2 regions of the Wansuia hejianensis genome follow, and region 2 is predicted to be linked to the other one. Evidence: riboswitches for the same ligand, from Rfam matches in the RefSeq annotation. Region 2 holds a riboswitch; the other holds the start of a gene.
What was found. Region 2 has a riboswitch for FMN ahead of ribD (bifunctional diaminohydroxyphosphoribosylaminopyrimidine deaminase/5-amino-6-(5-phosphoribosylamino)uracil reductase RibD). Riboswitches for the same ligand answer to the same signal wherever they lie in the genome.

Region 1 (3,401 bases), 1.1 Mb from region 2:
ACTTGAGAAAGAATCACATGCTTCTCCAGTTCATTTCCAAAAATCTGTCCTGGGGGATTTTAAAAAATGCCTTTGAAAAGACAGTTCCCGATGAAACGCAGCAGTTTTATGAGTATTATCTGGAGCTCATGAAGAAAAGCTCCGTTGTCTGCCGACAGCCGGAGCTGATGCTTTTCACGATTGTGGAGCTGACAGGCGCCACCTGTTACAGCTGTATCCTGCATAATCAGCCGGTATCCATGGAAGAGTACCTGCCGTATCTCCATCGGTCGGTTCATGAGATTATCCGGTCTTTTACAGAATCAGATCAGGACGTGCTTATTCAAACTGACACAGGGAAAGACGCATGAAATAGCCCTGGTCATGTCCGCATACGGGGCAGGTCTTCGGTGCCTCCAAGCCGTTGCAGACATATCCGCATTTCAGGCAGATCCAGTCGATCTTGGTATCGGATACAAACAGTTTCTTTTGTTCCACAAGCTCAGCAAAGCGTCCGAAACGGTCGCCGTGCACCTTTTCGATTTCAGCGATCTGGTGGAAGGAGAATGCTACTTTGGAGAAGCCCTCTTCTTTAGCGACGTTGCCGAACTTCTGATAAATGTCATCGTGCTCTTCGTATTCGTTATGCTGTGCAGCTCTGAGAAGCTCGCCGGCATCCGGGTAAAGGTCTACCGGATAGCCTGCATCGATGACGACCGTCTTTCCGCTCAGCTCCTGCAGGTGGTTATAGAAAATTTTGGCGTGCTGCTGTTCCTGGTCGGCTGTGAAGCGGAAGAGCTGCTCCAGCACATGAAAATGCTCTTTTTTTGAAAAATCCGCGCTGAATACATAACGGTTGCGTGCCATGCTTTCTCCGGCGAATGCGCGCATGAGATTCACTTTTGTTTCACTTTCCATAAAATTAACAGACATAGTAACTACCTCTTTTCTTTTTTTACAGTATTTCCCTGAGAAGTGGTTTTATGCAGTTTTTGCTTGCATATTGATGTTTGATCCGCTATAATAAGTTTGTAAAAAAAATAACGGAAATCTTCAGGGCGGGGTGTAATTCCCCACTGGCGGTATAGTCCGCGACCCGCTGCAGCCAGCAGCGGCTGAACCGGTGTAACTCCGGTACCAACAGTTAAAGTCTGGATGGAAGAAGAATCATGATATCATTGCGTACTACGCCCTGGGTTTGTGTCCGGGGCGTTTTTTATTTTATAGGAAAGTTCAATCTATGGAATAAAAACCCTACAGGGGATGCGCACTCCGCGCTATGCTGTTCCGCGTCTCAAAGAGGCATGCGCAACGGTATACACTGGAGTATATTATCCGAGAAGATTCCCGAAAAAGGACATATAGTAAAAAGAAGGAGTGACAAATTATGGAACGTACAGCAGGTAAAACAAAAAGACCGGTTTCCGGCACAGCAGGAAAAACGAGAATGCTGGTGCAGATCGCCATGCTGGCGGCAGTAGCGGCAGTACTCATGCTTTTTGAATTCCCGGTGCCCTTTGCCCCGCCCTTTTATGAATTGGATTTCAGCGAGGTACCGGTACTGATCGGAAGCTTTGCTATGGGGCCTTTTGCCGGAGCCTGTATTGAACTGGTGAAGGTGCTGATCAATCTGGTAATCAATGGGACAGACACTATGTTCGTGGGGGAACTGGCGAATTTCCTGATCGGCTGTGCCCTGGTAGTGCCGGCAGGAATGATTTACAGAAAACATAAGAGCAGAAAATATGCTATGATCGGCATGCTTGCAGGAGTTATCTGCATGGCTGTGATCGGCGCCGCAGTAAATGCATATATGCTTCTTCCTGCTTATGGAAAAGCGTTCCATCTGGAAGTATCGGCCTTCGTAGAGATGGGTCAGGCGATCAATCCGGCGATTAACAGCCTGTTCAGATTCTGTCTTTTGACGGTGGTTCCTTTTAATCTGGTAAAGGGGCTTGCGGTCTCTGTTATAACTTTGCTATTATATAAGCATATCAGCCGCTTGCTGAAGAGCCATAGCTCATAATACAGCCGGCGGGGTAAATACAGATCAGGAAGTGAAAATTATGGCACAGATACAAGAAGTAAAGCAGCTGACTGAAAATCCTTATGTGAACCTCTATCAGGTAAAGGGAACCAATAAAAAAGGCCGGCCGGCCAATTATTTCGTAGCATCAAGAGCAAAACACGTAGAAAATCTGAAACTGAAGACCGGGGAAAACACGCCGGACGGCGTTGTTATCTACAGCCTTTATGGGGAAAAGCACGATAAAATTGTGCTGATCCGTCAGTACCGTTTCAGTATTGACGACTATATCTATGAACTCCCCGCAGGTCTGGTTGAGCCCGGAGAGGATTACCATGCGGCAGCAGTTCGTGAACTCCACGAAGAAACAGGCCTCATCCTGGAACCGGTAAAAGCCGATCCCATGTTCGAAAAGCCGGGTTACACAACCATCGGTATGACAGATGAGTCCTGCGCGACCGTATTCGGATATGCCAGCGGAGAGGCAAGCCTGAAATATATGGAAGAAAACGAAGAAATAGAAGTGGTACTTGCAGACAGAACAGAGGCCAGAAGAATCATGAGAGAAGAAAATGTGGCAATCATCTGCGCATATCAGCTCATGCATTTTCTCAGCGAAGAAAAACCATTCGGATTCTTGGAAATATAAATCGCGGGTTTGTGGCGAGGTGTGAATGGATATCCGGACGAAAAGCAGCGGGAAAGCTCCGGCAGGCCGCAGCCTTCCATGGCGCCGTCCCTGTTCCGCCCCGCCTCCCCCACCCTTTCGTCCGGGTATCCAAAACACTTTCCCTTCTCCGACCAATTGGAAGCAAAATTTAAAGATATTGTCTAAGATCTCTTTCCAGCTCTTCTTCTAATTTAATCAGTCTTTTGACCAGGTCTTTTGAGGTTTCATCGGCTGCTTTGTACTGGTTGAGATATTTGGTGAGGGACTTGATTCCCATATTGCATCCGTCTGTGATCAAATCGGCGATTGTTTCGTCAGAGTTTTCCATTGTCAGTTTTACGTTGGTTTTGACCCAGGACATGCCTTTGGCCATCATTGCGGGGTCTTTTCCCTCATCCTGGTACTGTTCAAGAAGAGCGCGGATTTCGTCTTCCAGTTTTTCGTGTTCTGTGCGGTATTCTCTCAGAAGCCGCTTCAGGTCATCGTTTTGGGCTTTTTCCAATACATCCTCAATGGAGGATACGCCCATTTTTACTCCGGCATCACACTCTCTTAATAATCGAATGGTATCCTGTTCTACCATATTACACACCTCCTGTTTATTCCCGGCAGACGACAAATCAAGTGTACAAGTTTACGTACACATTTGATGGTTGATGCAAGGCTTGAATGTCTTGCTTTTTAATGCGGGATATTTGTTTTTCTATAAACAGGATGTCCGGATTC
Region 2 (3,401 bases):
CCATGGCCCGTTCCAGGTTCACCAGATCTCCCGGGCTGCATCTGCCGAGGCTGCTTCTCCTGATTGTCTCTGCCATCACATCCGCCGTAAATCCATCTGCCTGCAGAGAAACCACCGTAAGGCAGATGCCGTTCACCGCGATGCTGTCCCCGGTCCGTGTTCCTTCCAGGACTTTCTTCGCCCGCACTGCAATGGTCCCTGATGAACCAGTGAGGGATAACGACCGGATCACACCTTTTTCTTCCACTATTCCCGTAAACATGTTCCATCTCCTCCTTCCGCCAGATATTCCAGCAGCAGATCGCCGCCGATCCGGGTGATTTTATCCAGGCGCAGCCGCCTTGCCTCTGAGGGAAGCTCCACGCCTGTCCCCTCCACAGGAGTCCGTCCGCCGCCTCCGAAGATCTTCGGCGCTATAAATGCCTTCACCTCCCGGACGATGCCTGCCTGCAGGGCGCTGTCATTCAATATGCCCCCACCCTCCAGCAAAATACTGTCAACCGCCCCGATTCCCGGGATATCCCCGCCTCCGAGCAGCTCCATCAGCCGCCCCAGATCCACCTGTCCCTTTTCACCTGGAACTGAAACCACATGGAGGCCCGCCTCCTGCAGCCGCTTACGTTTCTCCAGGTAATCTGTTCCAGCCTCATCCATGGCGCAGACAACAACCGTGGGATATGTACGGGCTGTCCTGCAGATCCTGCAGTCCTCCGGAATCCGCAGCCTGCTGTCACAGATAATCCGTACCGGGCTTCTCCTTCCCTCTTCCCTCACAGTAAGCAGCGGGTCGTCGGCCAGAACAGTTCCTATTCCCGCCATAATCCCCATATACGTCCAGCGCAGCTCCTGTACCCTCGCCCGGGCCTCTTCCCCGGTAATCCATTTGGAAGCGCCGGTTCTGGAGGCGATCTTCCCGTCTGCGGTCATGGCGTATTTCATCACTACATAAGGCCGCTTCTCAGTGATGTAATGAAAAAACACCGGGTTCAGCCGGTCGCACTCCTCTCTCATGAAATCCTCTTCCACACAGACGCCAGCCTCCCTCAGAATAGCAGCCCCCTTCCCGGCCACTTTAGGATTCGGGTCCCTGGACCCTATGATCACTCTGGCGATCTTGTGTTCCAGAATGGCCTCCGTACAGGGCGGAGTCTTTCCCTGATGACAGCACGGCTCCAGCGTGACATACAGATCTGCCCCCTCCGCCGGCTCTGTCAGGGCGGCTATGGCGTTCCGTTCGGCATGGGGTTCCCCGCAGCGGGCGTGGTACCCCTCGCCGATCACCCTTCCGTCCTTCACGATCACCGCCCCGACCAGGGGATTCGGATTCGTCCATCCCTTCCCCTGCCGGGCCAGCTCTATCGCCCGTTCCATAAATCTGCGATCCGTCATCTCTCATCCCTTCTTTCTTGATCTGTTCAAGCGCCGGCCGGCATCCAGACGGCTCACGCCGCTGCTTCCTGAGGATTCCGGAAACGTCCGGCGCTGCCTCTCTGCCTCCTAAGCGCCAGGCATGGAATCTCCCGGAGGAACAAAAACCGCAATAGAAAAATGCCCCGGAACCCATCGGCGCTCCGCCGGCCCTTCTGGGGGCCGGCGCCATTCTTCAGGTTCTGAGACATTTCATTCTATGACATTCATCCTGCGCTTGACAGAGATTCTACAGCACATCTCCAAAACTTCCGTAAGTCTTTCATGGTCCATCCATGAAATTACTCACCCGGAAAATATCAAAACCCTGAAATGGTCATCCATTTCAGGGCCTCATGCACACAGCAGACAAACTGCCATACATCTTCTTCCATCCAGACTATACTGTCGGCCCCGGAATCTCACCGGATCCTGCCTTTCGGCTCGCGGGCTTTACCGCCGGTAGGGAATCACACCCTGCCCTGAAGATTGTTATTTTTTTAATTATGGGCTTATTATACTCCAGCCCGTCCTGCTTTTCAAGTATTTTTTTCCATATCCAGAAGTACAGACTGATATCCTTCCAGATTTAGGATTTCTCCGGATATCTTCAGCCTGTCATAATTATTCAGGAGCACCTTCGCAAGCTTTCCCGGCAGTTGAACGCTCTGGGGACTATTCTGATAATTCGCGATCATCAGAAGGCACTTGCCGCCGCCCGTGCGGTAAAAGGCAATGATATTCTCCTGCTCTTCCAGGACCGGACGGAAAACTCCGTAAACAACACCCTCCATCTCCGATGAAGTCCGGCAATTCCTCTTCTTTCTCATCAAATACCTCGCCCACCGCAAACGCCTGGTGCGGTTCAAAGGCTCTCTTCTTAAGCTCCGTCAGAAATACCCCAATCCCCCGGGCTTCCTTCAGCATATTTTGAACGGAGCAGAGGCCGTCCGGCCGGTCAGCGGGATAATCCCGGAACGGAAGCGCTTTTTTAATATTAATGATCGCGTCGATCCGGAAACCGGCGATTCCCTTGTCAAGCCACCAGTTTACCATCTGGTAAATCGCTTCCCGCACCTCCGGGTTCTCCCAGTTCAGATCCGGCTGTTTCCGGTGAAACAGGTGAAGATAATCCAGCTTCCGGATAATTCCCCTGAGATCACCGGTCCCGTCGCCGTCAGAATCATAAAAGCTTTTCGGATACACCTGATATGCTCTTGTTTCCAGCCACCATTTTTTCTCCATGTCCGTATCCCACCAGTCCTTTTCTTCCTCACCCTTCTCAGGAGAGATGCCAGATATCCTCATTATACTGGGCGATCGTCCGGTCGGAGGAGAAGTATCCGGCTTTTGCGATGTTCACCAGCGCTTTCCGGTTCCACTCTGTGCGTTTCTCATAATCCGAATAGATGGTTTCCTTAGTTTTTATATAATCCTCCAGGTCCAGCAGCGTCATGAACCAATCCTTGCTCACAAGTTCGTGATGCAGCCGCTCCAGGCTTACCGGATCTCCCAGCTCCATGACCTCTTCACTGACAATAAAATCCACCAGCTCCCGAATGACCGGATCGCTGTCGTAATATTTTTTCGCACAGTAGCCTTCCGTGTCATAGAGGCGGATCACCTCCTCCGGCTTTCTGCCGAAGATATAAATATTCTCGTCGCCCACCAGCTCATGAATCTCCACATTGGCTCCATCCTCCGTGCCCAGAGTTACGGCGCCGTTCAACATAAACTTCATATTACCGGTGCCGGAGGCTTCCTTGGACGCCAGCGATATCTGCTCCGAAATGTCCGCTGCAGGTATCAGTTTGGAGGCTTTTGTCACATTATAATTTTCCACCATGATCACCCGGAACCAGGGGCTTACCTCCGGGTCCTGGGCGATGAGCTGCTGCAGGCAGAGAATCAGATGGATGATGTCCTTGGCAATGGTATAGGCCGGAGCTGCCTTGGCTCCGAAGATCAGCGTGACCGGCGTCTTCGGCTTCCTG

Region 1: it holds a riboswitch for FMN, as region 2 does, so the genes downstream of both, H9Q79_RS15125 (ECF transporter S component) here and ribD (bifunctional diaminohydroxyphosphoribosylaminopyrimidine deaminase/5-amino-6-(5-phosphoribosylamino)uracil reductase RibD) in region 2, are expected to answer to the same signal.

The regions. Positions count from the first base shown of each region.
Region 1 covers NZ_CP060635.1:3,298,225-3,301,625, forward strand. The annotation lists gene H9Q79_RS15115 (TetR/AcrR family transcriptional regulator) at 1-350, shown strand, start outside; gene rbr (rubrerythrin) at 319-912, opposite strand; FMN riboswitch at 1,025-1,150, shown strand; gene H9Q79_RS15125 (ECF transporter S component) at 1,367-2,005, shown strand; gene H9Q79_RS15130 (NUDIX hydrolase) at 2,046-2,654, shown strand; gene H9Q79_RS15135 (hypothetical protein) at 2,824-3,258, opposite strand.
Region 2 covers NZ_CP060635.1:2,160,973-2,164,373, forward strand. The annotation lists gene H9Q79_RS10000 (riboflavin synthase) at 1-262, opposite strand, end outside; gene ribD (bifunctional diaminohydroxyphosphoribosylaminopyrimidine deaminase/5-amino-6-(5-phosphoribosylamino)uracil reductase RibD) at 247-1,389, opposite strand; FMN riboswitch at 1,787-1,901, opposite strand; gene H9Q79_RS10010 (hypothetical protein) at 1,947-2,105, opposite strand; partial or broken gene H9Q79_RS10015 (alpha-amylase family glycosyl hydrolase) at 2,194-2,652, opposite strand; gene H9Q79_RS10020 (glycogen/starch/alpha-glucan phosphorylase) at 2,690-3,401, opposite strand, start outside.